DNA from 3 places in the Nonomuraea sp. NPDC049504 genome. Region 2 is predicted to be linked to each of the others. Evidence: predicted binding sites of a transcription regulator. Region 2 holds the regulator's gene; each other region holds the start of a gene.
What was found. The regulator HrcA, encoded in region 2, represses chaperone genes, less so after heat shock. The targets are predictions, from matches to a motif close to TTGGCACTCTCNNNNNGAGAGTGCCAA.

Region 1 (9,596 bases), on a different contig from region 2:
GAACCCCGGCTGGACGAAATTGGTCAAGGCCGGAAACCTCGGCCGAACGCTCGGCATCAAGTCCCTTTACGTGAAGGACGACTCCGGCAATCCCACCCACTCCTTCAAGGACCGGGTCGTCGCCATGGCCGTCGAAGCGGCCAGGAACTTCGGCTTCCACACGCTTTCCTGCTCCTCCACCGGCAATCTCGCCGGCGCCGTCACCGCCGCCGCCGCGCGGGCCGGGCTCGACGCGTGCGTGTTCATCCCGGCCAATCTGGAGCAGGCGAAGATCGCCATGGCGCGGGTCTTCGGCGGGAAGCTCATCGGCATCGAGGGCACGTACGACGACGTCAACCGGTTCTGCTCCGAACTCATCGGCGACCCGCTGGGCGACAAGTGGGGATTCGTCAACGTCAACCTGCGGCCCTACTACGCCGAGGGCTCCAAGACGCTCGCGTACGAGATCGCCGAGCAGCTCGGCTGGCGGCTGCCCGAGCAGATCATCATCCCCATCGCCTCCGGGTCCCAGCTCACGAAGATCGACAAGGGCTTCAAGGAGCTGGTGAAGCTGGGGCTGGTCGAGGACACCCCGTACAAGATCTTCGGGGCGCAGGCGGCCGGGTGCTCGCCGGTGTCGACCGCGTACAAGGCGGGGCACGAGGTCGTACGGCCGGTCAAGCCCGACACCATCGCCAAGTCCCTGGCCATCGGCAACCCGGCCGACGGGCCGTACGTGCTGGACATCGCCCGGCGCACCGGCGGAGCCGTCGAGGACGTCACCGACGCCGAGATCGTGGCCGCCATCAAGCTGCTGGCCTCGACGGAGGGCGTCTTCGCCGAGACCGCGGGCGGCGTCACCGTCGGCGTGCTGAAGAAGCTCACCGAGAACGGCGTGCTCGACCCCGACGCCCTCACCGTGGTGCTCAACACCGGTGACGGGCTCAAGACGCTCGACGCGATCAGCGACGACGCCGCACCCACGGCCGTGATCCGGCCCTCTCTCGACGCGTTCCGCGCGACTGTCTGACAACCAGGAAAGGCGACTTAAACCATGAGCGTTTCTGTGCGGATTCCCACCATTCTGCGCACCTACACCGGGGGCAACGCGGAGGTCAGTGGCGAGGGCGCGACGCTTCGTGACGTGCTCATCAAGCTCGACGCCGACTACCCGGGCATCGGCGCGAGAATTCTGGATGAATCGGGCAAGATTCGTCGTTTCGTCAACGTTTACGTGGGGGAAGAGGACGTCCGTTTCGCCGAGGGCCTCGACACTCCCGCCCCTGAGGGGACTCAGATCTCCATCATCCCGGCGGTCGCCGGCGGCTGAGTGTCGCGGCTCGCATCCAGAAGGCGCCCCTTGTGGGCGCCTTCTCCTTTTCCGGGCCTAATTCAATGTTGAACCAGGTTCGGGAAGAAGAAATAGGCAGTTCCCAGATTGACTCTGTTGCCAAACCCCTCCCCACAGGTATGGTCGAGGGCGATCGTCCGGCTGATTTTCTGTTAAGTCGGGCGATTACAGGTCTCGCGGAGGAATGGGCGAGATCTGGGAGACCAGTAAGAGGAGTCGGAAGTGGCGCAGGGCACCGTCAAGTGGTTCAACGCGGACAAGGGCTACGGCTTCATCGCGGTAGACGGTGGTAAGGATGTATTCGTCCATTACTCAGCGATCATGATGGACGGGTACCGATCTCTCGAGCAGGGACAGCGCGTCGAGTTCGAGATCACGCAGGGCCAGAAGGGACCGCAGGCGGAGTCCGTCCGAACGGTCTGATCGACATCCTGGTATGCACCGGGCGGGTTCGCACGGCAGCGCAGTCCGTGCGAGCCGTCATCTCTCTCTCGTCGACTCGCGTACGGTGGGCCGCCCAGGGCGGCTCGCCGTACCGGCGTACTGACTGACCTGGGCGGAAACGTGGGGCAGGTGGGCGTTCGCTTGCACTCGACAGGGTAGAGTGCTAAACAGTTCGTTGGCACTCTGTGCAGCAGAGTGCCAACACCGGATCGGGACGATGGGGTCTGCCGAAGGAGATGCTGACCCATGCCGTCGCGGGCGTCGGCTCGGTCCACGACAAGCCACCCTGCATCTGGGAGGTCTAGCCTTATGGCAGCCAAGATGATCGCGTTTGACGAGGACGCCCGGCGCGGTCTCGAGCGCGGTATGAACCAGCTCGCCGACGCCGTCAAGGTGACCTTGGGTCCCAAGGGCCGCAACGTCGTGCTGGAGAAGAAGTGGGGCGCTCCCACGATCACCAACGACGGTGTGTCCATCGCCAAGGAGATCGAGCTCGAGGACCCCTGGGAGAAGATCGGCGCCGAGCTGGTCAAGGAGGTCGCGAAGAAGACCGACGACGTGGCTGGTGACGGCACCACCACGGCCACCGTGCTCGCCCAGGCGCTGGTGCGCGAGGGCCTGCGCAACGTCGCCGCCGGCGCCAACCCGATGGCCCTGAAGAAGGGCATCGAGTCCGCCGTCGAGCGCGTCAGCGAGGAGCTCTCCAAGCTGGCCAAGGACGTGGAGACCAAGGAGCAGATCGCCTCCACCGCCTCCATCTCCGCCGCCGACCCCGAGATCGGCTCGCTCATCGCCGAGGCGATGGACAAGGTCGGCAAGGAAGGCGTCATCACCGTCGAGGAGAGCAACACCTTCGGCCTCGAGCTCGAGCTCACCGAGGGCATGCGCTTCGACAAGGGCATGACGTCGATGTACTTCGTGACCGACTCCGACCGCATGGAGGCCGTGCTCGAAGACCCCTACATCCTGATCGTCAACAGCAAGGTCTCCGCCAACAAGGACCTGCTGCCGCTGCTCGACAAGGTCGTCCAGTCCGGCAAGCCGCTGCTGATCATCGCCGAGGACGTCGAGGGCGAGGCTCTGGCGACCCTGGTCGTCAACAAGATCCGCGGCCTGTTCCGTTCCGTCGCCGTCAAGGCTCCGGGCTTCGGCGACCGCCGCAAGGCCATGCTCAACGACATCGCGATCCTGACCGGCGGTCAGGTCATCGCCGAGGAGGTCGGCCTCAAGCTCGAGACCGCCACCCTCGACCTGCTGGGCCGCGCCCGCAAGGTGGTCGTGACCAAGGACGAGACGACGATCGTCGACGGCGCCGGTGACGCCGAGCAGATCTCCGGCCGGGTCAACGAGATCCGCGCCGAGATCGAGCGCACCGACTCCGACTACGACCGCGAGAAGCTCCAGGAGCGCCTGGCCAAGCTGGCCGGCGGCGTCGCCGTCATCAAGGCCGGTGCCGCCACCGAGGTCGAGCTCAAGGAGCGCAAGCACCGCATCGAGGACGCCGTCCGCAACGCGAAGGCGGCCGTCGAGGAGGGCATCGTCCCCGGCGGTGGCGTGGCGCTGCTGCAGGCCGGCGCCAAGGCGTTCGACAAGCTCGAGCTCAACGGCGACGAGGCCACCGGTGCCGCCATCGTCAAGAAGGCGCTGGAGGAGCCGCTCAAGCAGATCGCGGTCAACGCCGGCCTCGAGGGCGGCGTCGTGGTCGAGCGCGTGCGCAACCTCACCCCGGGTGAGGGCCTCAACGCCGCGTCGGGCGAGTACGTCAACATGTTCGAGTCGGGCATCATCGACCCGGCCAAGGTGACGCGCTCCGCGCTGCAGAACGCCGCCTCCATCGCGGCGCTGTTCCTGACGACCGAGGCCGTCATCGCCGAGAAGCCCGAGAAGGCTGGGGCCGCTCCCGCCGGCGGCATGCCCGGCGGCGGCGACATGGACTTCTAGGTCTTTATCCGTCGCGCAGGCGAAGAGCGGTCCGGAATTTTCCGGGCCGCTCTTTTTCTTGTGGAGCTGCCATTACGTTTCACCATTGATCCGCTACTCATGGTGAGGAAAGGTGGTCAGCCATAACTCACCTCAACGAAGGAGTGGCGGATGTTCTCCCGCAGCAAGCGCATTTTCGGTATCGCGGCCATCGCCCTGGCCGCCGTCACCGCCGCGGCGGCTCCCGCGCATGCCGACGACGAGCTGACGAGCACGTTCAGCCTGCTGCGCCAGCTGAACAATCCGTTCTGCCTGCCGGGCGCGACCACCACCGGCATTCCGGTCGTCGACTCGCTGCTGCCGGGGCTCGTCGGCTGCCCCCAGGCGCCCCTCGTGCGCTGACCCCGACATGAGCTGACCCCGACATGACGAGCGCCCCGCCGGGCTCCCGGCGGGGCGCTCTGACGCTTGTCAGACGCCGAAGTGGGCCACGACGAAGCCACGGGCCAGCAGGTTGGCGTTGATGTTGAAGCCGACCACGGCCGGGCTGGTGTCGCTGTCGACCCCCAGCTTGTCGACGCCCAGCGCGTGCACGGTGAAGACGTAGCGGTGCGGGTCGCCGGGAGGCGGGGCGGCGCCGCCGTAGGCCTTGGTGCCGTAGTCGGTGCGGGCGTGCACGGCGCCCTCGGGCAGGCCCTTGAAGTCGGGCGCCGAGCCCGCGCCGGTGGGCAGCTCGGTCACCGAGGCCGGCAGGTCGAACAGCACCCAGTGCCAGAAGCCGCTGCCGGTCGGCGCGTCGGGGTCGAAGCACGTGACGGCATAGCTCCTGGTGCCCTCGGGGGCGCCGGACCAGCGCAGGTGCGGCGACTGGTTGCCGCCCGTCATGCCCCAGTCGTTGAAGACGTGGAGGTCGGGCAGTCGCTCGCCGTCCTGGATGTCGTCGCTCTCGACCACGAGCGCGGGGACCGACGGCAGGAATTCATGGGGAAGCGGTGCGGGCACGGCATCCTCCTTGGGTGAGAGCTAGGTGCTTGCCCAGCCATCCTAGAAGCGCCGTGCCCGCGCGGCTCACGCCGCCAGCTCGGCGGGCAGCGGCTTGTCGTGCAGCACGGTCAGCGAGGTGACCGCACGGGTCAGCACGACGTAGAGCCGGGCCAGGCCCCTCGGCTCGGCGGCCACGATGTCGGCCGGCTCGACCACGATGACGTGGTCGTACTCGAGGCCCTTGGCGAGCGTGGCGGGCACGACGAGCAGGCGCTGCTCGTCGGGGGAGTCGGGGTCGAGCACGGCGTGCGGCAGCTCGGCCAGCGCCTGCGAGACGGTCTCGACCAGGGCGTCGGGAACGATGACGCCGATGGAACCCTCTTTGGCCAGCGCCTGCCGCGCCACCTCGATGACCGAGCCGCCGGGCAGCACGGTGAGCGAGCCCGCGCCGGGACGCAGCGAGCGCGGCGCGGCCAGGCCGGGGGCGATGGAGGGCAGCAGCCGGGCCGCGTAGTCGAGCACCTCGCGCGGCACGCGGAAGCCGAGTGTCAGCTCCGTCACCTCGCCCTCGCGCTGGCCGAGGTGTTCGAGCACCGCCTGCCACGAGGTGGTGGACCACGGGGTGGTGCCCTGCGCGAGGTCGCCGAGCACGGTGGCCGAGCCGTTGCGGCAGCGCCGTCCGAGCGCCCTGAGCTGCATCTCCGACAGGTCCTGCGCCTCGTCCACGACCAGGTGACCCAGTGAGGGCGTGCGTTCCATGAGGTCGCGCAGCTCGTCGAGGAGCGCCGCGTCGGCCGCCGACCACTTCGCGGACTTCCAGCTCCGGTACGGCTTGCGCCAGGCGAGCAGCTCCTGCTCCTCGGCCGTCAGGTCGGACTTGGCGGCCTTGGCGCGGAACTCGGGGTCGGACAGCAGGCGATGGAGCACCTGCTCGGGCGTCAGCTTGGGCCAGACGGCGTCCACGAGCTGCTTGACCGGCTTCGACCTGGCCACCGCGTCTTGGACCCGGTCGTCGGGCGACTCGCCGCGCTGCTCCATGCGGACGAGCACCATGTGGGCCAGCCGCTGGGCCAGCGCCGCGCGGCCGGGGTTGTAGCGGGTGGTGCCGCGCAGGGAGGCGACGATCTCGCGCACCTCGTAGTCGGCCACCCGGTGGCGGTAGGCGCCCTTGGTGAAGACGACGCCTTCCTCCGGTTTGACGATGTGCAGCCAGAGCGCGCGCTCAAGGACGGCGGCCATCCTGGCGTCGCCCTTGATGGCGGCGACCTCGGGGTCCTCGGGGGCGGCGTGCTCGCCGAGCAGCCCGGCCACCGTGGTCTGGTCGACCTTGACCTCGCCCAGCGCGGGCAGGACGGAGGAGATGTAGGACAGGAAGGCCCGGTTCGGCCCGACGATCATGACGCCCGACCTGGCCAGCCGCTCGCGGTGGGTGAACAGCAGGTAGGCGGCGCGGTGGAGGCCGACGGCGGTCTTCCCGGTGCCGGGGGCGCCCTGCACGCACACCGTCTGGGCCAGCGTGGAGCGGACGATCTCGTCCTGGTCGGGCTGGATGGTGGCGACGATGTCGCGCATGGGGCCGGTGCGGGGCCGCTCGATCTCCTCGGTGAGGATCTTCGACGGGCCGATGTCGCCGCCGTCGGCCAGCGGCTCGTCCTCGTACGCGGTGAGCGCCCCGCCGTGGTAGCCGAAGCGCCGCCGGCGCTCGACGCCCATCGGGTCGGCCGGGCTGGCCTGGTAGAACGCGCGCGACACCGGCGCCCGCCAGTCGATCACCAGCGGCTTGCTGCCGGCGTCGTGGACGTGGCGGCGGCCGACGTAGATGGTGCTCGGCAGGTCGTCGCCGCCGGCGCGGTCGAGGCGGCCGAAGAAGAGCGGGGTGTCGGGGTGGTCGGCCAGTGCGGCGACCCGCTGGTCGAGCAGCGACTGCAGGATCTGCTGCGAGACCCAGTCGCCGGCCGCGTCGGCCGACAGGGACTGGGCGTGCGCGCGCATGGCTGTGAGCGCGGCTCTGGACTCGGCGAGGTGGGCCTGCTCGGCCGCGAGTACGCCGGCCGGGTCGTCGGGGTCGGTGCTGGTCTCTTGGCGTATGTCTGGGGCCATCTGGTGCCCGGGCATGCGAAAGCGCCTCCCTGGTCTGGTGAACGGAGGTGGTCAAGGCAGCGAATCCGCCAGTCTAGTGGCGACTTCGGCGGGCTTCCAAAGCATTTACTCGCGGCCGACCGGGTACGCATAGGAGGTGCTCCGGCTCCGTGTCTCGCCGATCGTCCCCACGATCGCGAGCTTCCTGCTCGCCGCGTTGTGGGGTCTGTCGGTGTTCGCCGGATGGGGGCTGCAGGCGTTCTGTGCGGGAGATGAGAGCCCGTCGACGTGTTCGCAGCGCCTTGATACGGTTTCCACGGTGTCGGCGCTGTTCGCCGCACTGGCGGCGTGCTGCACGGTGGCCGCCTGGCTGGTCCCGTGGTCGAGGGCCGACTCGCGGACGTTCGCCCGCTTGATGGGCGCCGGGGTGGTGGCCTGGATCGCGGCCGAGGGCGTGTTGTTCCTCGGCGGCCTGCTGGCACGCTGAGCCAGGCGGAAACGGGCGTCCGCTACCAACCTGGAAATACCGAAAAATTCGGGCATTTCAGGTGGGTTTGTCGGATCATGGGGGTATGTCGCAGGCGGCGTGATAGTACGCAGGTGAGGGGGGTGGTTCGAATGTCGGCCCGCGGAGTCTCGTGGACGTGACACCACGGTGAATGCCTGGCCGCTCGGGCGAGCGGCCGGGCATCGCGACCGCTACACCCCGCCGAGCACGTCGTCGGCGTCGATGATCTGATAGGCGTACCCCTGCTCGGCCAGGAACCGCTGCCGGTGCGCCGCGAACTCCTGATCGACGGTGTCCCTGCTGACCACCGTGTAGAACCGGGCGCCCCCGCCGTCGGCCTTGGGCCGCAGCACCCGCCCGAGCCGCTGGGCCTCCTCCTGGCGCGAGCCGAACGTGCCCGACACCTGGATCGCGACGGCCGCCTCAGGCAGGTCGATGGAGAAGTTGGCCACCTTCGACACCACCAGCACCTGAATCTCCTTGTCGCGGAACGCCTGGTAGAGGCGCTCGCGCTCCTTGATCCTGGTGTCGCCCTTGATCACCGGCGCGTTGAGGTGCTCGCCCAGCTCGTCGAGCTGGTCGATGTACTGGCCGATGACCAGCACCTGCTCACCCAGATGGCGGCGGACCAGAGCCTCGGTGACGTGGGTCTTCGACGGCGTGGTGGCGCAGAAGCGGTAGCGCTCCTCCGCCTCGGCCATCGCGTACGCCAGCCGCTCGTCGTCGGTCAGCGTGACCCGGACCTCGACGCAGTCGGCCGGCGCGATCCAGCCCTGGTTCTCCATCTCCTTCCAGGGCGCGTCGTAACGCTTGGGGCCGATCAGCGAGAACACGTCGCCCTCGCGGCCGTCCTCGCGCACCAGCGTCGCGGTCAGCCCGACGCGCCTGCGGGCCTGGAGGTCGGCGGTCATCCGGAAGATGGGCGCGGGCAGCAGGTGGACCTCGTCGTAGACGATCAGGCCCCAGTCGCGGGCGTCGAACAGCTCAAGGTGGCTGTAGACGCCTTTGCGCCTGGTGGTCATCACCTGGTAGGTGGCGATGGTGACCGGGCGGATCTCCTTCTTGTTGCCGGAGTATTCGCCGATCTCGTCCTCGGTCAGCGACGTGCGCTTGAGCAGCTCGGTCTTCCACTGGTGGGCCGAGACCGTGTTGGTGACCAGGATGAGCGTGGTGGCCTGGGCGTGTGCCATGGCCGCCGCGCCGACGATCGTCTTGCCCGCGCCACAGGGCAGCACGACCACGCCTGAGCCGCCGTTCCAGAACGCGTCGGCCGCCTCGCGCTGGTAGGGCCGCAGCGTCCAGCCGTCCTCGTGCAGCGTGATGGGGTGGGCCTCGCCGTCGACGTAGCCCGCGAGGTCTTCGGCCGGCCAGCCCAGCTTGAGCAGCGCCTGCTTGACGTTGCCGCGGTCGCTCGGGTGCACGACGACCGAGTCGGCGCCGATGCGCTCGCCCAGCATCGGCTGGATCTTCTTGGAGCGCAGCACCTCCTCCAGCACGGCCCGGTCGGTGGAGGTCAGGACCAGCCCGTTGACCGGGTCCTTCTCCAGGCGCAGCCGGCCGTAGCGGGCCATCGTCTCGGCGACGTCCACGAGCAGCGCGTGGGGCACCGGATAGCGGCTGTAGCTGATGAGCGCGTCGATGACCTGCTCGGCGTCGTGGCCCGCGGCGCGGGCGTTCCACAGCGCGAGCGGCGTGACGCGGTAGGTGTGCACGTGCTCGGGAGCGCGCTCGAGCTCGGCGAACGGCGCGATCGCCTTACGGCAGGCGTCGGCCTGCTCGTGGTCGACTTCGAGCAGCAGCGTCTTGTCGGACTGGACGATCAGCGGTCCATCGCTCACTGGCATGTCTCCGTGGGGTCGCGTACGGGGCTCTGACGCATCAGGACCATCGTCTCGTGATCCCGGCTCCCCCGCTCCGTGTCTCCAACAACGGACACGCCAGGATTAGTCCTGGACGGCGATGTGCGGCCCCCTGGCTCAGTCGTCGAAGGCGCCGTTGACGCCCAGCAGGATGAACGTGCCGAAGGTGATCACGAGGCCGGCCCCGAACAGCACCCAGCTCCAGACCAGCATCGTGCGGGCGACCTGCGGCCTGGTGGTGGCCCTGCCGAGCGCGAGGCCGGCGAGGATCGCGCCGGGGATGCCGAAGACGTTGCAGCAGGAGACGACCGCGAGCAGGTTGAGCACGAGGGCGACGATCGCGTTGGCGGTCGGGCCGCTGCTGGGAGGCGGCGGAGGGGGACCGTAACCGTAGCCGTAGTGAGGCGGCGGCTGCTCGCCGTAAGGCGCGCCGTAAGGGATGTACGGCTGACCCGACGGGTCTTGCTGGCTC
Region 2 (9,596 bases):
TTGGGGGCGGCGGCCGGGAGGAACGCGCTGAGCTGCGCCTTCCGCGAGAACGCGGTGAGCTGGCGGCGCAGCTCGGTCACGAACAGCGTGAAGTTGCGCTTGTCCTCGGGCCTGATCACGTTGCCCTCGGCGCCGGCCGAGCCGGGCCACTCCCAGTCGAGGTCGATGCCGTCGAAGACGCCCGCGGCGGCGCCGGGCTCGAGGCCGGGCAGGTTGCCGCGCAGCCACATGTCGATGCAGGAGGAGGCGAGCTTGGAGCGCGACTCGGGGGTGAGGACGGCGTCGGAGAACGCGGCGGAGCCGGTCCAGCCGCCGAGCGAGATCATCACCTTGAGCTTGGGGTGCTTGGCCTTGAGCTTGCGGAGCTGGTTGAGGTTGCCGTTGAGCGCCTGTCCCGGCTCGTCGGCGACGCCGTCCACGCTCTGCTCGGCGGGCACGGGCCGCTGCCAGTCGGCCCACGGGTCGGAGGAGTAGCAGGTGCCGTCGCCGTTCACGAACCCGAACGCGTAGTTGAGGTGGGTGAGCTTGGCGGCGGCGCCGCTGAGGTGCACGTCCTTGACGTGGTAGTCACGTCCGTAGACGCCCCATTGGATGAAGTACGCGACCCGGTTGAACCCGGTGCGGGCCTCGGCCGGTACGGAGACCAGCGTGAGCCCGAGTAAGACGGACAGGGCGATGAGGATCTTCTTCTTCACGGGGCCGCTCCCGGACAGCTACAAATAGGAAACTTTCCTATAAGTTGACGCGATCGTAGAGCCGCCCTGAGCCCTCGTCAACGACCCGCACCGGTCGGAGCACTGCGGGGGACGGGCACACTGGAAACGTGCCATCCATCCTGCCTGACGGCGATCCCGCGCCCACCTCGGGCGAGCTGCCCGACAGCGCCCTGCGCGGCCTCGGCGAGCGCCCGTTCGGCTTCTACGTGCACGTGCCGTTCTGCCTGACCCGCTGCGGCTACTGCGACTTCAACACCTACACCGCCTCCGAGCTGGGCCCCGGCGCCTCGCAGCGCGACTACGCCGACACGGTGATCGAGGAGATCCGCCTGGCGCGCCGCGTCCTGGGCGAGACCGACCTGCCGGTGGAGACGGTGTTCTTCGGCGGCGGCACCCCCACGCTGCTGCCTCCCCAAGACCTGGCACGCATCCTGGCCGCGATCGGCTCGGAGTTCGGGTTGCGGCCGGACGCCGAGGTCACCACCGAGGCCAACCCCGAGTCGGTCGATCCCTCGTCGCTGGAGAAGCTGCGCCACGGCGGCTTCAACCGCATCAGCTTCGGCATGCAGAGCGTACGCGAGCACGTGCTGCAGGTCCTCGACCGCCGCCACACGCCCGGCCGGGCCGCCGCGGCCGTCAGGGAGGCGCGCGCGGCCGGGTTCGAGCACGTCAACCTCGACCTGATCTACAGCACGCCGGGAGAGTCCGACGACGACTGGCGGGCCTCGCTGGGCGCGGCGATCGAGGCAGGGCCCGACCACGTGTCGGCGTACTCGCTGATCGTCGAGGAGGGCACCCGCCTGGCCGCGCGCATCAGGCGCGGTGAGCTGCCGATGCCCGACGACGACGTGGCCGCCGACCGCTACCTCATCGCCGACGAGCTGCTGTCCGCGGCCGGGTTCGCGTGGTACGAGGTGTCCAACTGGGCCGTCACCGACGACGCCCGCTGCCGCCACAACCTGCTCTACTGGACCGGCGGCGACTGGTGGGCGGCCGGCCCAGGAGCCCACAGCCACGTCGGCGGCACCCGATGGTGGAACGTCAAGCACCCCGCCGCCTACGCCCAGCGCCTGGCCGCGGGCCACTCGCCGGCGCACGCCCGCGAGGTGCTCGGGCACGACGACCGCGATGCCGAACGCCTCATGCTGGAGCTGCGGCTGTCGTCCGGCTATCCGCTGGCCGAGGTCGCGCCCGCCGCGCGGCCCGTGGTGGCGAGCGCCCTGGCGCGGGGGCTGCTGGAGCCCGAGCCGTTCAAGGCGGGCCGCATGGTGCTGACCCTCCAGGGCCGGCTGCTGGCCGACGCCCTGATCAGGGACCTGCTGGTCTAGGTGATCAGGCGGATGGAGATGGGGTAGCGGTAACGCTCGCCCCGGTACGTCGCCATCGCCGCCTGGATGTGGAAGATCAGCGACACGACGAAGACCGCCGGCAGCAGCAGGAAGCCGATGAACAGCAGCATCAGGAACGCGGACACGATGTAGCCGATGAACATGGTGATCTGGAAGTTCAGCGCCTCCGCCGCCTGGTCCCTGACGTAGGGCGACTGGTCCTTGCGCATCACGTAGATGATGAGCGGGCCGATCCACGAGACCAGCAGGCCGAGGAGGTGGGCCAGCATCGCCATGGAGTTGTCGTCGGTGCCGGGGCGGGGGCCGAAGCGGCCGGGCACGTAGGGCTCGCCGGGGTGCTGCGGGTAGCCGTAGCCGGGCGGGGGCGGCGGATAGCCGGGCCGGCCGTAGCCGCCGGGCGGACCGTAGCCGCCGGGACCGCCATAGGGGCCCTGCTGGCCGTAGCCGCTGGGCGGCTGCGGGTGGTAGATCGGCGCCGACCCGGGCTGCTGCCCGTAGGGGAGCTGCTGCCCGTAACCGGGGGCCGACCCGGGCTGCTGCCCGTAGCCGGGCGCCGAGCCGGGCTGCTGCCCGTAGCCGGACGACCCGGGCTGCTGCTCATAACCCGGCACGGAACCGGGCTGCTGCGAGTAACCCGGAGTGGAGCCGGGTTGCGGTGGGTAGCCGGGCGTGGAGCCGGGTTGCTGGGGGTGGCCGGGTTGTTGTCCGTACGGTGGGGGCGGGCCGGGTTGGGGGCCCGAGCCGGGCGCGGGCGGCGGCAGGTCGGACGGGGTGACCCTGCGCGTGGCGTCGTCGTCCGCCGGGGCGAACCTGCGGGTGGCGTCGTCGTCGGCGGGCGGCGGGGTCGGGTCCTGGCTCATGGGGCCTCCGTAACGAAGTCGATCAGTTCCTCGACCCGGCCGAGCAGCGCCGGTTCCAGGTCCGTGTACGTCGAGACGGCGCCGAGAATGCGCCGCCACGCCTCCGCGGGCTCCATGCGCCAGCCCAGCGCGGCGATGACGCCCTCCTTCCATGGCACCCCGCGCGGCACGTCGGGCCAGGCCGGGATGCGCAGCACGGACGGCTTGACCGCCTGCCAGATGTCGACGAACGGATGCCCCACCACGAGCACGTCGGGCGAGGTGATCTCGGCGGCGATCCGGCTCTCCTTGGAGCCGGGCACCAGGTGGTCGACGAGCACGCCGAGGCGCCGCCCCGGCTCGGGGCCGAACTCGTCGACGATGGCGGGCAGGTGGTCGACGCCTTCGAGGTATTCGACGACGACGCCTTCGACCCGCAGGTCGTGGCCCCAGATCTTCTCGACGAGGGCGGCGTCGTGGACGCCCTCGACGTAGATGCGGCTCTGCCTGGCGACCCTGGCCCGCAGCCCTTCGACGGCGATCGAGCCCGACGCGCTGCGCCGAGGGCCGGTGGGGGCGGTGGCGGCGGGGCGTACGAGGGTCACGGGACGGCCTTCCAGCAGGAACGCCGCGGGCGCGAGCGGGAAGAGCCGGCGCTTGCCGAACCGGTCCTCCAGCGTGACGGCCTCCTTGTCACAGGCCACCACGGCGCCGCAGAAGCCGCTGTCGGCGTCCTCCACGACGAGGTCCGGCTCCGCGGGCACCTTGGGGATCTTGCCCTTGCCCGGCCGCCGCCAATTTCCCGCCAGTACATCGCCCTCGTACACACGGGGACCGTAGCAAATCACCCGCTCACTGCAAGGCGCTTCCGCGCGCCGCTGCGGCGGACGAGGACGACGATCGTGCCGGCGATGGCGGCGAGCAGCCCGGCGCCCGGCAGGGCCACGAGGGCGATGAGGCCGTCGGCGACGCCGTTCACGACGGAGTAGGAGTCGCGGCCGACGCCGTAGCGCACGGTGGCGTCCTCCTGGTTGACGCAGGTGAGCTGGTAGTCGCCCTTGGCCGGCGCGTTGATCACCAGGAACTGCTCCCACACGGCGTCGCCGGCCGACACCGTACGCCGGTCGGGGGTCTTGGCCAGCTTGGCCTCGCCGCTGATCGAGCAGTCGTAGGTGACGGCGGTGTCGCTGGCGAGGTAGACGCCCGGCTTCTCGGCCGGGTCGACCGTCACCGTGACGCTTTCGCCGGACGCGAACGTCTGCTTGGGCACCAGGTCGGTCGCGCCGCCCAGGCCGGTGGCGAACAGCACGCCGCCGGCCGCCAGGCAGGCCACGAACACGCCCCAGACGGCCACCAGCCACCAGCGGCTGGGCTTTATGGCTTTGGAGTCGATTCGTGGTGGAAATTGGGCCTGTTGGCCGTATTGTCCGTACTGAGATGGCGGGCCGAACTGAGCGGGGTCACCGTACTGCGGTGGCCCCTGTCCGAACGGAGGCTGTTGCCCGTACTGGGGTGGTCCCTGCGGCGGCTGTCCCTGTGGGGGCGGTCCGTACTGGGGCGGACCGTAGCCTGGCGGCGGGCCGTACGCCGGGGGCCGGGAATCGTCGGTCATGAGGGCAAGTGTGGGGCCTGTCGCTCACAGGAAGCCAGACAGCAGTTGGGACGCGGTGTTATCGCACCTTGTGGGCGAGAGCCGTACACTTGGCACTCGGGAACACAGAGTGCTAGACACCACGTTCCTGTAAGGGACAGAGGCAGGAGGTGAGCACGTGCTCGACGATCGGAAGCTGGCGGTGCTCCGGGCCATTGTCGAAGACTACGTGTCCACCAACGAACCGGTGGGCTCCAAGGCGCTGGCCGAGCGTCACAATCTGAAGGTCTCCCCGGCGACGGTCAGGAACGACATGGCCGCGCTGGAAGAGGAAGGCTACATCACCCAGCCCCACACCAGCGCGGGCCGCGTGCCGACGGACAAGGGCTATCGCCTGTTCGTCGACCGGCTCTCGCAGGTCAAGCCGTTGTCGGGGGCCGAGCGGCGGGCGATCGAGACGTTCCTCGCCGGCGCGGTCGACCTCGACGACGTCGTCACCCGCACGGTCCGGCTGCTCGCGCAGCTGACCAGGCAGGTGGCGGTCGTGCAATACCCGACGCTCAACCGTTCGACGGTCCGGCACGTCGAGCTCGTCCCGCTGACCGACCGGCGGGTCATGCTCGTGCTGATCACCAACACCGGCCGCGTCGAGCAGCGCGTGGTGGAGCTGCCCGAAGTGGTGGAGGACCACCGCATCGCCAACCTGCGCGCCGTGCTCAACGCCTGCCTCGACGGCTGCGGCCTGAGCAGCGTGCCCGAGCTGGTGGCCGACCTGCCGGAAAGACTCCCGGTCGAAGACCGGCCCGCCGCGGCGACGATCCTCTCCGTGCTGCTCGAGACGCTGGTCGAGCGGCACGACGAGAAGATCGTGTTCGCCGGCGCGGCCAACCTCGCCGGCGCCGACTTCGCCACCGGCCTGCGCGACGTGCTGGAGGCGCTTGAGGAGCACGTCGTCCTCATGCGGCTGCTCGGCGAGACAACCTCAGACACCCCGTCCGCGCTCACCGTGCGCATCGGCTCGGAAAACCCCTACCTGAGGGGCACATCCATCGTCGCGACCGGATACGGTTCTGGCGACAACCAACTGGCCCGGCTCGGCGTTCTGGGGCCGACCAGGATGGACTATCCCGTGACGATGGGCGCCGTACGCGCGGTGGCACGCTACGTCAGCCAGATCCTGGCTGCATCATAAGAGGTCGATAAGTGGCAAACAGCGACTACTACGCCACCCTCGGGGTGCGCCGTGACGCGAGTCAGGACGAGATCAAGAAGGCGTATCGCCGGCTCGCCCGAGAGCTGCACCCTGACGTGAACCCCGATCCTGACACGCAGGAGCGGTTCAAAGAGATCACGCAGGCCTACGAGGTGCTGTCCGACCCGAACAAGCGCCAGATGTACGACCTGGGTGGCGACCCCTTCGGCGGCGGCGCGGGAGCGGGTGCCGGCGCGGGAGGCTTCGGAGCGGGCTTCCCGTTCAGCGACATCATGGACGCCTTCTTCGGCACCGCCACCGGTGCCAGGGGGCCCCGCTCACGTGCCCGCAGGGGCCGCAACGCCACCATCAGGGTCGAGCTCGACCTGCGCGAGACGGCGTTCGGCACGACCCGCGAGCTGGCCGTCGACACGGCCGTGCTGTGCGACATCTGCCACGGCGCCGGCACCGCGCCCGGCACCCACCCCGACACCTGCGACATGTGCAGCGGGCGCGGCGAGATCTCCCAGGTGACGCGGTCCTTCCTGGGCCAGGTCATGACCTCGCGGCCCTGCCCGCAGTGCGGCGGCTTCGGCACCATCATCCGCAACCCCTGCCAGGAGTGCTCCGGCGACGGCCGGGTGCGCACCCGCCGTACGATCAAGGTCCGCATCCCCGCGGGCGTCGAGGACGGCACCCACATCCAGCTCGCCGGCGAGGGCGAGGTCGGCCCGGGCGGCGGCCCGCCCGGCGACCTGTTCCTCGAGATCGTCGAGCGGCCCCACGAGATCTTCGAACGGCGCGGCGACGACCTCCACTGCACCGTCCAGATCCCGATGACGGCCGCCGCGCTCGGCACCGTGCTGACCGTCGAGACCCTCGACGGCGCCGAGGAGATCGACGTCCGGCCCGGCACGCAGTCGGGCCAGGTCATCACCATGTACGGCAGAGGCGTCCAGCGGCTCAACGAGTCCGGCAGGGGCGACCTGCTCATCCACGTCAACGTCGAGACGCCGAGCCGTCTCGACGCGGCTCAGGAAGAGCTGCTGCGCGAGCTGGCCAGGCAGCGAGGTGAGGAGCGCCCGCCTGGCAAGTTCGCACCGGGCCAGCAGGGTTTTTTCTCCCGCCTGCGTGACGCGTTCAACGGCCGGTGACGGCTCCGGTCTTCCTGAGCGCGCACCTCGAAGGGCCCGAGCTGACGCTCGACGGCCCCGAGGGGCGGCACGCGGCCTCCGTACGCCGGTTGCGCGCCGGTGAGCGGGTCGACCTCACCGACGGGGCGGGCGGGGTGGCCGAGTGCGTCGTACGCGAGGCGCTGAAGGACGCGCTGCGGCTCGAGGTGCTGCGCCGCTACGACGTCGAGCCGCCGCGGCCCCGGCTGGTGGTCGTCCAGGGGCTGCCCAAGGGCGACAGGGGCGAGCTGGCGGTCGAGATGATGACCGAGGCCGGCGTCGACGTGATCGTGCCGTGGGCGGCGGCCCGCAGTATCACCCAGTGGAAGGGCGACAAGGTCGCCAAGGCCCTCGGCCGCTGGCGCTCCACCGCGCGCGAGGCGGGCAAGCAGGCCCGCCGCTTCCACCTGCCCGAGGTGACCGACCTCGCCTCCACGGCACGCGTCGAGCGGCTGCTGGCGGAGGCGGCGCTCGGGCTGGTGCTGCACGAGGAGGCCGCCGAGCCGCTGTCGGGCGTGGCGCTGCCGGCGGGCGGCGACGTCGTCATGGTGGTGGGGCCGGAAGGCGGGGTCTCGGAGGAGGAGCTGGAGCGGTTCAGGGCGGCCAAGGCGGAGCCGGTGCTGCTCGGGCCTACGGTGCTGCGCACGTCCACGGCGGGGGTGGCGGCGGCCGCCGTGCTCTTCAGCCGCACGGGCCGCTGGTGAGCCGCTAGGGGGTGCTCTGCGCGTCTTGCCGCGGGGCGAGCTGTCTTGCCCGGCGATGAGCCTCTAGGGCGTGGTCTGCGTGTCCTGCAGGGGGGTCGCCTCGACGGGCGGCGTCTCGGTCATCTCGTCGTCCGGCGGGCACTGCTCCGGCGGGCACGACGGCGGCGCGGACGTCTCGATCATGGTGGGCGACGGTGTCGGCGTCGGCGACGGCGAGAGGGTGGGGCAGTCGGACGGCGGCTCGGCTTCCTCGGCGAGCGCCGAAGGACACGGGGTCGTGGTGGGGGTGGGAGTGGGCGACGGAGACGGCCTGCTGGTCGACTCGGCCTTACGGGTCGGCTTGGGTGAGGTGGGCGACGGCGTGGCCGGGATCACCACCGCGGGCGGCGACTGACGGGGCGGCACGCTGGTCGCGGGCGGATCGATGGACCGGGTGGTCGAGGAGTTGGACGGCACCTTGCTCGTCTCGTCGTCCACGATCCGCACGGGCGCCTGATCGATGATCTGGGAGCGCAGGCCGGGGACGGCGAACACGATCGCGCCCGCCACCAGCACCGCGCTGGCCGCGGCCGCTCCCGCGCGCCACCAGAACAGATTGCGTACGCCCCGCCGCTCGATGCGGGCACGGATGATCTCCAGTCCGTCCGGCGAGGGCACGACCGCGTCCGCCTCCGCGCGGAGCGCACGGCGCAGCAGCTCGCCGTACTCGTCGGGGGGCTGGGTCATGACATTTTCTCCAGGACCGATCGCAAGGCGGCCATGCCACGTGCCGTGTGGCTCTTGACCGCCCCCTTGCTGATGCCCATGGCGTGGGCGATCTCAGCTTCGGACAGATCACCGTAGTAGCGTAGAACCAGAGCCTCTCTCTGTCGGGTCGGAAGGGCACGTAATGCCTCGATCACGGCAGAACGTTCCAGTTCGCCGATCGCGCCGTTCTCGGCGCTCGGCGCGTCGGGCAGACCTTTGGGAGCATACTTCTCGACGACCGCGCGGTGGCGCAGCACCGACCTGGACCGGTTGACGACTGACTGGCGCAGGTAGGCAAGTGCTTTGTCGGGATCACGCAGCCTGCGCCAGGCGCCATGGATGGCGACGAACGCATCCTGCACGACTTCCTCAGCTGTTGCTATGTCGCGCACCAGCAACACAGCGAGACGCACCAATGACCGAAAATGCGCACTGTACAGCGCCGTAACGGCCATGTCGGCATCCCACCCGACCGGCACCGCCCCCATCGACCTGTCGGCCAGAAGGGTTTCGGTGGTCACATCAGTGGGACGCGCGGCCTTCCCAGAGGGTTTACGCTCTTCCGGTTCTGGAGGTTTCCCCGGTTCCTTAGGGTGCATTACCCAGTCGTGTCCTCGCCAGGTGGCGCTCGCCCGACCCTGAATCGTCTTTTCTGCTGAAGTGTCGCACACTCACCCTAACCTTGTGGATCTTCCTGCGCACGACACAGCTGATTACCGATTCGCAACGGACTCACCGACGGCGGCGCCCTCGGTAGGCTGATCGAGTGAGCGATTGCCTCTTCTGCAAAATCGTCGCCAAGGAGATTCCCGCCGAGATCGTTTACGAAACCGGCCGGACCCTGGCGTTCCAGGACATCAACCCGCAGGCGCCGACCCACGTGCTGGTGATCCCCAAGGAACACCACGCCAACGCCGCCGCGCTCGCCGCGGCCGACGACGGGCTCGCCGACGAGGTGCTCAAGACCGCGCACGAGGTCGCCGTGCTCGGCGGCGTCTCCGAGAGCGGCTACCGCGTCGTCTTCAACACCGGTCCAGGCGCCGGTCAGACCGTCTTCCACGTGCACGCCCACGTGCTCGGCGGGCGCGATCTCACCTGGCCGCCCGGCTGACGGCCTGGGCAGGCCGGGCGCAGTGATCGGCGCGGTGATCGGCGCGGTGATCGGCGCGGTGATCGGCGCGGTGATATTGACGCGAGCAATCGGCCTGGCCCCGGATACGATGGGCGGAGAAGAACTCCGAAAGAGACCGGGAGGCATCAGGCCGCTGGCCTGCCCATGTCTGAAC
Region 3 (9,596 bases), on a different contig from region 2:
CCAGGCCCTTGAGCGCCAGGTCGGTGACCAGGGGAGCGCCGATCCTGCGGTGGATGTGCTCCATGGCCGCGTCCAGCCGGTCCTCCGACTCGACCAGCTCGCACCGGCCCGCGCCGAGCCCCGCGAGACGGCCGAGGAACCCGGCGTTCACCGCCCTGTCGATGCCCACCGCGTGCACGCGCATGGCCGACAGCGCGCCGCCCGCCTGCTCCAGGATCTGGTCCTCGTTGCCGACCTGGCCGTCGGTGACGAGCACGACGACCCGCTCGCGGCCCTCCGTGCGGCCGTCGAGCAGCGCGACGGCCCGGCGCAGCGGCTCCAGCAGCTCGGTGCCGCCCCGGGCGTCGACCCTCGCGAGGTGCTCGACCGCGCGGTAGCGGTTGCGGTCGGACGCCTCTGCCAGCCCCTCGAACGCCTCCTCCACCACCGAGTCGAACGTCAGCACCGCGAACCTGTCGTGCGAGGTCAGCGTGTCGACGATGCGCGCGGCGGCCCGGCGGGCGCAGACCATCTTCCAGCCGCCCATGCTGCCCGAGCGGTCGAGCAGCAGCACCAGGTCGCGCGGCGTGCGGGCGCCCTCCAGCGGCGGCGGCAGCACGGTCAGCGCGAACGTGCCCTTGCCGCCCGCCTGCCCGCCCGCCTGCCCGTCCAACTGGAGAGCCGTGGAAGCGGCGAACGTCAGCCGCAGCACGAAGTCGCGGTCCAGCCGCTCGCCGGGGCGCAGGCGTACCGTGCCGCCCTTCTCCTCGACCACGTGCAAGCTGGAGGCGAGCTCGCGCAGCTCCAGCCCGGCCGCGTCCACGGTGGCCGTCAGCGACAGGCGTACGGGGTTGGGGAAGCCGGGCAGCAGCACCGGCGGGCTGATCCTGGAGGCGTCGGGCACGGCGTCGGTGTCGGGCGCCACGCCGTCGCCGGCCGGCGGGCCGTCGATCGGGCGGCCGGGGATGTAGCGCGGCGCCACGACCAGCGGGAACCTGAACGTGGCGGCGCCGTCCTCGTACGGCAGCGGCTGGCTCATGCTCAGGCGCACCGAGACGCGCTCGCCGGGCAGGATGTTGCCCACCCTGATCGTGAACACGTCGGGCCGGTCCTCCTCGGCGATCGCCGCCCGCCTGCCCTCGCGCAGCGCCCGGTCGTAGTCGGCCCTGGCCTGGCCGCGCTCCTTGAGCACGCCCTCGACGACCCGGTCGTCGGCCTCCATGCGGAAGCCGGTCACCGCCGCCCTGTCGGGCAGCGGGAAGACGTAGGTGGCCTCCAGCGTCACGTCGTACGGGTTGGTGAACCCCTGCGTGACCTCGACCCCGGTGATCAGGCCCGAGATGGCGGCGGTCACGTCCACGCTCTCCAGCGGCAGGTTGCCGCGCTCGGTCAGCAGCGCGCCGAACCCGGCGTCCGGCACCGGCAGGCACCGCGCGGGCTCCAGCGAAGTGATCCTCATGTCAGCTTCCTCTCTTCGAGCACCGCGAGCAGCGGCCCGGCCGCCGCCAGCACCGCCTGAACGTCCTCATCCGACAGCGCCCGTCTTCCGTCGAGCACCAACCGCACCCCATCGCCCAGCCTGACCCCCGTGACGACCCCGGCCGCCGGCCCAGGCTCAGCAGCGCCGGCGGCGGACACCTCCGGTGGGCTACCCGGCCGCTCAGCCCAGAAGCGCGCCCGCTCCCCGCCCCCTGCGGCGGCCGGGGCGGGGCCGGGGCGGGGGAGCGACCCGTTCAGGCCGGACGCCTGCTCCAGAGTGTGGTCGGTGGCGCCGGTCAGGGCGGTCTGGATCTCGGCGATCGAGTGGCCGGCGGCCTGCATGCGCTTGACCGCCACGAGCTGCAGGAGGTGGCGGCGGCCGTAGCGGGCGATCCTGCCGCGCCGGGTGAGCGGCGGGTCGAGCAGCCCGATCGTCGTGTACCACCTGATCAGCCGCTCCCCTGGCACATCACGGACCCGTCCGTTCGCGGAGTGACCGGCGGCCGCCGCGCCGTCGCGCAGCGCGCGGGCCGCGTGCTCGGCCAGCTCGCCGATCGTCCAGGTCTCGCTCATACCTCCACAATGACACTGTCATTGTTACAGTGTCAACGTGCTCGTGTGGTGGAAGAACCGCAGGCCGAAAACCGTTCTAAATGTGTAAAAGCCGACCGGCGGGGAGGAAAGTACGCATGGCTACAATCACCGGACCACTCTCGGGCGACGCCAAGAACACCGTCGTCGAGGCCCTCCAGGGCGCCCTGGTCGATCTCATCGATCTGTCCCTGGTCGCCAAGCAGTCCCACTGGAACCTCATCGGCTCCCACTTCCGCCCCATCCATCTGCAGCTCGACGAGGTCACCGACCTCGCCAGGACCCACATGGACACCATCGCCGAGCGCGTGGTGGCCCTGGGCGCCAACCCGGACGGCCGCGCCGCGACCGTCTCCCGCGAGACCAAGCTCCAGCAGCCGGACGGCGGCTGGCAGGAGGACGGCAAGGTCGTGGCGACCATGACCGACATCCTGGGCGGCATCAGCAAGCGCATGTACGAGCGCATCGCGGCCACCGAGGAGGCCGACCCGGTCAGCCAGGACCTGCTCATCGCCGTGGCGCAGGAGGTCGACAAGCAGCACTGGATGTTCCAGGCACAGCGCTGATCCGAGGGCGCGCGACGAAGGAGAGCCCGGGCGTACGGCCCGGGCTTTCGTGTGCCCGGGGCCGTCCGTGCCGGGGGCGGTGGCGAGGTTTGCGGAGAGTTTGGTTTCGCGAGTCCCTGTCATTCATGTCGGTGCGGTCGACTAGCGTGGCACCTAGAGGGAGGCCCCACGATGTCGCACAAGACTCTCCTCCGCACGGGCCCGCTCTTGCCGGGCGGCATCAGCCCGTACGGTCCGCTCGGACTTCCGGGCCCCGACGGCCTGGCGCTGCCCCCTGGGTTCGCCGGCCGGGTGGTGGCCCGCAGCGGTCACAAGGTCGCCGGCCTGACCTGGCACGCGGCCCCCGACGGCGGCGCCTGTTTCCCCGACGGCGCCGGCTGGATCTACGTCTCCAACTCCGAGCTGCCCCTGCTCGGCGGCGCGTCGGCGCTGCGGTTCAGGGCCGACGGCAGCATCGGCGACGCCTACCGCATCCTGTCGGGCACCGACCTCAACTGCGCGGGCGGCGCCACGCCGTGGCACACGTGGCTGTCGTGCGAGCTCGGCCACCGCGGCCGCGTCTTCGAATGCGACCCCTACGGCGCCCGCGCCGCGCGTCCCCGGCTGGCGATGGGCCGCTTCAAGCACGAGGCCGCCGCCTGCGACCCGGAGCGGCGGGTCATCTACATGACCGAGGACGAGCCCGACGGCTGCTTCTACCGGTTCAGGCCGGGCGACTGGGGCGACCTGACGGAGGGCACGCTCGAGGTGCTGTGCTCGTCGGGCCGCTGGCAGGCGGTGCCGTCGCCGGCCGCGCTGCTCAAGGAGGCCCGCCACCAGGTCGAGGGCGCCCGCCACTTCGACGGCGGCGACGGCTGCCACTACGCCGGCGGGGTGTGTTATTTCACGACGAAGGGCGACACCGGGCTGTGGGCGTACGACGCGCAGACCGCCACGCTCGACCGGCTGTGCGAGGGCGTGCGGGCCATCACCGCCGCGCCCTCCGGTGACCTCTACGTCGCCAGAGAGCGCGCCGAGATCGACGTGATCGCGCCCGACCGGGCGGTCACCCCGTTCCTGCGCCTGGAGGGCCACCACGGGGCCGAGCTGACCGGGCTCGCGTTCTCGCCCAGCGGAGAGCGCCTCTACTTCTCGGCCAGGCGCGGCCGCACCGAGGGCCACACCTTCGAGGTGACGGGCCCCTTCCGTCCCTGAGCGCTCAGGCGAGGTCGAGGGTCCACATCTCCTCGACCAGCTCGACCCCGTTCTCCGAGCCCTTCTCCGCCGACTCCAGCTCGAACCCGGCCGCCCGGTAGATGCGCCGCGCGCTGGTCAGGCAGTCGCGGGTCCACAGCGTGACGCGCCGGCAGCCCTCGTCGCGGGCGTGCCGTACGCACTCCTCGACCAGCCGCCGCCCGATGCCGAGGCCGCGCGCGGACGGCTCGACCAGCAGCAGCCGCAGTTTCGCGGTCTCGTCGTCCTGCCGCATGCAGAAGACGCAGCCGGCCCGCTCGCCGTTCACCTCGGCGATCCACCCGGCGTCGCGGGCGGGGTCGAAACCGGCCACGATGCCGGCGACGAGCTGCTCGAACGCGGTGCCCCAGCCGTACTCGGCGCTGTAGAGCACGCCGTGCCGGTAGGCGACCCAGCCGAGGTCGCCGGTGCGCGGGGGCCTGATCACGTACGAGCGGGGCTCGCGCGCCCCGTCGAGCACCTGCCTGATCGCCGCCATGCCGCCGACCAGCCGCGCCTGGTCCTCCTCGGCCAGCTCGCCGAGCAGCTGCGCGATCTCCTCGCCCGAGCGCCGGTCGAGCGCCGCGAAGACCTCGGCCCCGCCGGGGGTGAGCCGGACGAGCTGCTTGCGTGCGTCGGAGGCCGAGCGCTCGCGCTCCACGAGCCCGTCGTTCTCGAAGCGGGTCAGGATGCGGCTGAGGTAGCCGGCGTCGAGGCCGAGCAGGCCGCGCAGCTCCCCGGTCTCGACCCGGTCGGTCTGCGCCAGCTCGAACAGCACGCGTGCCTCGGTCAGTGAGTACGGCGAGTCGTGCATACCCGCCTGGAGCACGCCGATCATCTTCGTATAGAACCGGTTGAAGGCCCTGATCTCAGTAACCCTTGCTTCTGTCAACGAACTCATTGCTTCAGTCAACCATAGGAGGATCCCCGCTGTGAAGCACCTGCGCATAGGCGGATACGGCCCGGGCATCGTCACGATCGATGACGGAAAGGAGCACGGCCTCGCGCGGGTGACGGCGCCGTCCTTCCTCGCCGCCCACCCCACGCTCCCGGTGCTGTACGCCGCGGGCGAGCTCGAACGCGGCTGGCTCACCGCCTTCGAGGTCACCAGCGAGCTGACCCCCTTCGACGAGCGCCCGAGCGAGGGCCACAGCCCCTGCCACGTCGCCGTCGACCCCACCGGCACACTGCTCGCGGCGGCCAACTACGGCGACGGCACGGCGGTCGTGTACCACCTGGACGAGCGCGGCGCCTTCACGGGCGAGCCGCTCGTGCTGCGCAACGAGGGCTCGGGGCCCCACACGGAGCGCCAGGAGGGCCCGCACGCCCACCAGTGCGTCTTCCACGACGGCCTGCTGCACGTCTCCGACCTCGGCACCGACGAGATCCGCCGCTACCGCCCCGACGGCACCCGGCTGGAGCCGATCACGCTGAGCCCCGGCACGGGCCCGCGCCACTTCGCGTTCGCCGGCGACCGCCTCTACGTCGCGGGCGAGCTCGACGGCACCGTCACGCTCATCGACGGCGAGCGCCGCACCAGCGTGCCCGCCTCCCGGCAGGAGGGGGCCAACGCGCCCTCCCACCTCCAGCTCGACGGCGACTTCGTCTACGTCGCCAACCGCGGCCCCAACACCGTCTCGGTGCTGCGCGCCGGCGACCTGTCCCACGTGGCCGAGGTGCCGACCGGCGGCGACTGGCCCCGGCACTTCGCCATCGACGGCGAGCACATGTACGTGGCCAACCAGTACGCGAACACGGTCACCCGCTTCACCCTGCGCGACGGGGTGCCCGCGCCGGACGGGGTGGCGTACGAGGTGGACAGCCCGGCCTGCGTCCTGGTCATGTAAGGACTTCACCAAGTCGCGGCCAGAGGAGGCACGCCACGCCGACCATGGGCGCGTGCGCAAGGTGCTCCTCGTCGTCCTCCTGCTCGCCGCCGGCTGCGGCGAGCCTCCTCCGGCCGCGCCGCGACCCGTCGCGCCGCCCGCTCCGATCGTGGGGGCGGACGTGCAGGAGTCCTGGCGGATCCACAAGCAGGGCGCCGAGCACGAGATCGAGGGGTACGCCGACCGGGTGAGCGTGCTGCCCGGCGAGCGGCTGCGGCTGCACGTCTCCACGACCGCGCCGCGCTTCACCGCCCGCGCCTTCCGCATGGGCGCCAACCCGGCGAAGGTGTGGGAGTCCGACCCGGTCAAGGGGGTGCGCCAGACGCCCGCCAAGGTCGTGGACGGCACGGTCACCGCCGCCCACTGGACGCCGTCGCTGACCGTGGACACCGACGGCTGGCCCGAAGGCTCGTACCTCATCAGGCTCGACGCCTCCACCGGCGCACAGCGCTACGTGCCCGTCACCGTGCGCTCGGCCTCCACCGCCGGCCGTGTCGTCCTGGTGAACGCGGTCACCACCTGGCAGGCGTACAACCTGTGGGGCGGGCGCAGCCTCTACCAGGGCCCCGGCGGGTACGCCGACCGCTCCCGCGCCGTCACCTTCGACCGGCCGTACGACCACAGTGGCGCCCGCCTCTTCCTCGACTTCGAGAGTGAGGCGCTGGCGGTGGCCGAGCAGAGCGGCGTGCCGCTGGCGTACCTGACGAACCTCGACCTCGTCCCCGGCGCGCTCGACGGCGCCCGCGCGGTGATCTCGCTCGGCCACGACGAGTACTGGTCGCCCGGCATGCGCCAGGTCGTCACCCGGGCCAGGGACAGCGGCACCAACCTCGCCTTCCTCGGCGCGAACGCCGTCTACTGGCGCATCGCCGTGCACGGCAGGACGGTCGCCTGTGACAAGGAGCGCGACTGCCGGCTCTGGCGCGACACCCGGCCGGAGAGCGCGCTGGTGGGGCAGATGTACGACTGCTTCCCCGCCGAGGGCGTCTACCGGGTCAGCAGGCCCGACCACTGGATCTTCGCCGGGACCAAGGGGCGCAGCTTCCCCGGGCTCGTCGGCGTGGAGACCGACCGGGTGTCGCGCGGCTCGCCCGACGGGGTGCAGGTGCTGGCCGAGTCGCCGTTCTCGTGCGGCGGGCGGCGCAGCGTCACGCACAGCACCTACTACACGGCGCCGAGCGGGGCCGGGGTGTTCGCCTCGGGCACGATGCGGTGGGTGTGCGGGCTGCGCGGCAAGCGCTGCGGCCACGGCGTCACCGACTCCGCCGCCGCCTTCACCCGCCGCGCCACCTTGAACCTCCTCACCCGCTTCGCCCAGGGCCCCGCCGCCAAACCCTGATCCCACACCCCCGGGTGGCCCGTCGGCATGACCTGATCCCGCGAGCGCGCCCCCCGGGCCCCGGCAGGGCTCTTTGTCAGGGGGGTGGGGTGGGCCACGCCTGCGCAGGCTGCCCCCGCGAGCCCCAGCCCCATATCTGCCGGGCGCTCGGAGGGGCGGGTCAGGTGGGGCGGGCGGCGGTGCGGGTCAGGGTCACCGCGGCCTGCCAGCGGGCGTAGGCGGCATCGTCGCGCTCGCCAGGCTCGAAGCGGCGGTCGAGGCGCCAGGTCTCGCGCAGCTCGGCCTGCGAGCCCCACACGCCCGCCCCCAGGCCGGCCAGGAAGGCCGCGCCCAGCGCCGTGGTCTCCTGGATCGCGGGGCGCTCGACGGCGGTGCCGAGCTGGTCGGCCTGGACCTGCATGAGCAGGTCGTTGGCGCTGGCCCCGCCGTCGGCCTTGAGCACCTGCACCGACCCGGCCGTCATCGACTCGACCACGTCGCGCACCTCGAACGCGATGGCCTCCAGCGTCGCCCTGACCAGGTGCGCCCGGGTCGTGCCGCGCGTGATGCCGGTGATCAGCCCGCGCGCCTCGGGCTCCCAGTGCGGCGCGCCGAGCCCGGTCAGCGCGGGCACGAACACCACCCCGCCGCTGTCGGCCACCGTACGCGCCAGCGCCTCCGACTCCGGCGCCGACCCGATCAGCCCCAGCCCGTCGCGCAGCCACTGCACCGCCGCGCCGGTGACGAAGATCGACCCCTCCAGCGCGAACGTGCGCTCACCGGCGGGCGTCTGCCAGGCCACCGTGGTCAGCAGCCCGTTCTCCGGCCTGGCGATCTTCTCGCCGAGGTTCGCCAGCACGAACGAGCCGGTGCCGTAGGTGCACTTCACGTCGCCCACATCGAAGCACGTCTGCCCGAACAGCGCCGCCTGCTGGTCACCGGCGACCCCGCTGATCGGCAGGTCGAGCCCGAGGAAGGAGGACGGGTCGGTCCGGCCGAGCGGCCCGAAGTTGGGCACGATCTCCGGCAGCGCCGGCTCGGGCACGCCGAACAGCTCGCACAGCTCCGGCTCCCACCCGCCGGACGCGAGCCCGTACAGGGGGTGCGCGAGGCGTTGGACGGGTCGGTGACGTGCCGCGCGCCCGCCGTCAGCCGGGCGATGAGGTACGAGTCCACCGTCCCCACGGCGACGGCCCCCGACGTGACGCCCGCCCACACCCCGGGGTCGTGCTCGGCCAGCCAGGTGAGCTTGGTGGCGGTGAAGTAGGGGTCGAGCCGCAACCCGGTCAGCTCGCTCACCCGCGGCTCGTGCCCGGCGTCGCGCAGCCGCCCGCACAGCCCCGCGGTGCGGCGGTCCTGCCAGACGATGGCGCGGCGCGGCGCGGCCAGCGTGCGGCGGTCCCACAGCACGGCGGTCTCACGCTGGTTGGTGATGCCGACGCAGGACGGCCGCAGCGAGGTGCCGCGCAGCGCGGCGGCGCAGGCCGACAGCGTGGCCTGCCAGATGTCCTCGGGGTTGTGCTCGACCTGGCCCGGCTCGGGGAAGTGCTGGGCGAACTCCTCGTACCCCTTGCTCGCGACGCTTCCGTCCTCCGTGACGACGAGCGCCGTCACTCCCGTCGTCCCGGCGTCAATGGCCAACACGGTCACGGACATTCCTCCTCTAACGATCACGACACGACCGGGCGCCCAGGTTTAATTCCGCAGCCTCGCGTTTGGTCTAGACCACTGCGTGTGATGCCGGGCACAATGCGAGTCTGACATCAGGTCTGGTTCGTGACCCCTATCGGGAGGAACCCGCCATGCGTATTGGAGTGCTCACCGGAGGCGGCGACTGCCCCGGGCTCAACGCCGTCATCAGGGCAGTGGTGCGTAAGGGGGTGAGCGTCTACGGGCACGAGTTCGTCGGCTTCCGTGACGGCTGGCGCGGCCCCCTGGAAGGCGACACGATGCCACTCGACATTCAAGCCGTACGCGGCATCCTGCCGCGCGGCGGCACCATTCTGGGCTCTTCCCGCACCAATCCGATCAAGATCGAGGGCGGTGTCGACCGGATCAAGGAGAATCTCGCCGCGACCGGCGTCGACGCGCTGATCGCCATCGGCGGCGAGGACACCCTTGGCGTCGCCAAGCAGCTCTACGACCGTGACGTCCACGTGGTGGGCGTGCCCAAGACCATCGACAACGACCTGTCCGGCACCGACTACACCTTCGGCTTCGACACCGCCGTCAACATCGCGACGGAGGCCATCGACCGGCTGCACACCACCGCCGAGTCCCACCACAGGGCGCTCATCTGCGAGGTCATGGGCCGCCACGCCGGCTGGATCGCGCTGCACGCGGGCATGGCGGGCGGCGCCAACGTCATCCTCATCCCGGAGAAGCCGTTCGACATCGACCGGGTCTGCGAATACGTCGAGTCCCGCTTCCGCACCCGCTACTCGCCGATCATCGTGGTCGCCGAGGGCGCCCACCCCGTCGAGGGGCAGATGGAGCTGCAGGCGGGCACGCTCGACGCGTTCGGGCACGTCCGGCTGGGCGGCATCGGCGAGGTGCTGGCCAAGG

Region 1: a site for HrcA is predicted at 1,950-1,976, ahead of groL (chaperonin GroEL). Genes of this name have one in related genera too.
Region 3: a site for HrcA is predicted at 2,041-2,067, ahead of AB0K28_RS49450 (DNA starvation/stationary phase protection protein). Genes of this name have one in related genera too.

The regions. Positions count from the first base shown of each region.
Region 1 covers NZ_JBFAPT010000019.1:188,448-198,043, reverse strand. The annotation lists gene thrC (threonine synthase) at 1-1,009, shown strand, start outside; gene AB0K28_RS32355 (MoaD/ThiS family protein) at 1,034-1,309, shown strand; gene AB0K28_RS32350 (cold-shock protein) at 1,553-1,753, shown strand; gene groL (chaperonin GroEL) at 2,084-3,715, shown strand; gene AB0K28_RS32340 (hypothetical protein) at 3,866-4,096, shown strand; gene AB0K28_RS32335 (YbhB/YbcL family Raf kinase inhibitor-like protein) at 4,166-4,696, opposite strand; gene AB0K28_RS32330 (AAA family ATPase) at 4,763-6,793, opposite strand; gene AB0K28_RS32325 (hypothetical protein) at 6,915-7,244, shown strand; gene AB0K28_RS32320 (DNA repair helicase XPB) at 7,457-9,109, opposite strand; gene AB0K28_RS32315 (hypothetical protein) at 9,242-9,596, opposite strand, start outside.
Region 2 covers NZ_JBFAPT010000020.1:129,737-139,332, reverse strand. The annotation lists gene AB0K28_RS33175 (glycoside hydrolase family 18 protein) at 1-695, opposite strand, end outside; gene hemW (radical SAM family heme chaperone HemW) at 824-2,044, shown strand; gene AB0K28_RS33165 (DUF4870 domain-containing protein) at 2,041-2,925, opposite strand; gene AB0K28_RS33160 (DUF3097 domain-containing protein) at 2,922-3,731, opposite strand; gene AB0K28_RS33155 (hypothetical protein) at 3,749-4,258, opposite strand; gene hrcA (heat-inducible transcriptional repressor HrcA) at 4,674-5,687, shown strand; gene dnaJ (molecular chaperone DnaJ) at 5,699-6,841, shown strand; gene AB0K28_RS33140 (16S rRNA (uracil(1498)-N(3))-methyltransferase) at 6,838-7,563, shown strand; gene AB0K28_RS33135 (hypothetical protein) at 7,627-8,289, opposite strand; gene AB0K28_RS33130 (SigE family RNA polymerase sigma factor) at 8,286-8,798, opposite strand; gene AB0K28_RS33125 (histidine triad nucleotide-binding protein) at 9,077-9,421, shown strand; partial or broken gene AB0K28_RS33120 (PhoH family protein) at 9,587-9,596, shown strand, end outside.
Region 3 covers NZ_JBFAPT010000052.1:30,445-40,040, reverse strand. The annotation lists gene AB0K28_RS49460 (VIT domain-containing protein) at 1-1,438, opposite strand, end outside; gene AB0K28_RS49455 (helix-turn-helix domain-containing protein) at 1,435-2,031, opposite strand; gene AB0K28_RS49450 (DNA starvation/stationary phase protection protein) at 2,148-2,615, shown strand; gene AB0K28_RS49445 (alkaline phosphatase PhoX) at 2,787-3,809, shown strand; gene AB0K28_RS49440 (helix-turn-helix domain-containing GNAT family N-acetyltransferase) at 3,814-4,665, opposite strand; gene AB0K28_RS49435 (beta-propeller fold lactonase family protein) at 4,760-5,674, shown strand; gene AB0K28_RS49430 (N,N-dimethylformamidase beta subunit family domain-containing protein) at 5,727-7,052, shown strand; gene AB0K28_RS49425 (FGGY-family carbohydrate kinase) at 7,213-7,890, opposite strand; gene AB0K28_RS49420 (FGGY family carbohydrate kinase) at 7,917-8,681, opposite strand; gene AB0K28_RS49415 (6-phosphofructokinase) at 8,834-9,596, shown strand, end outside.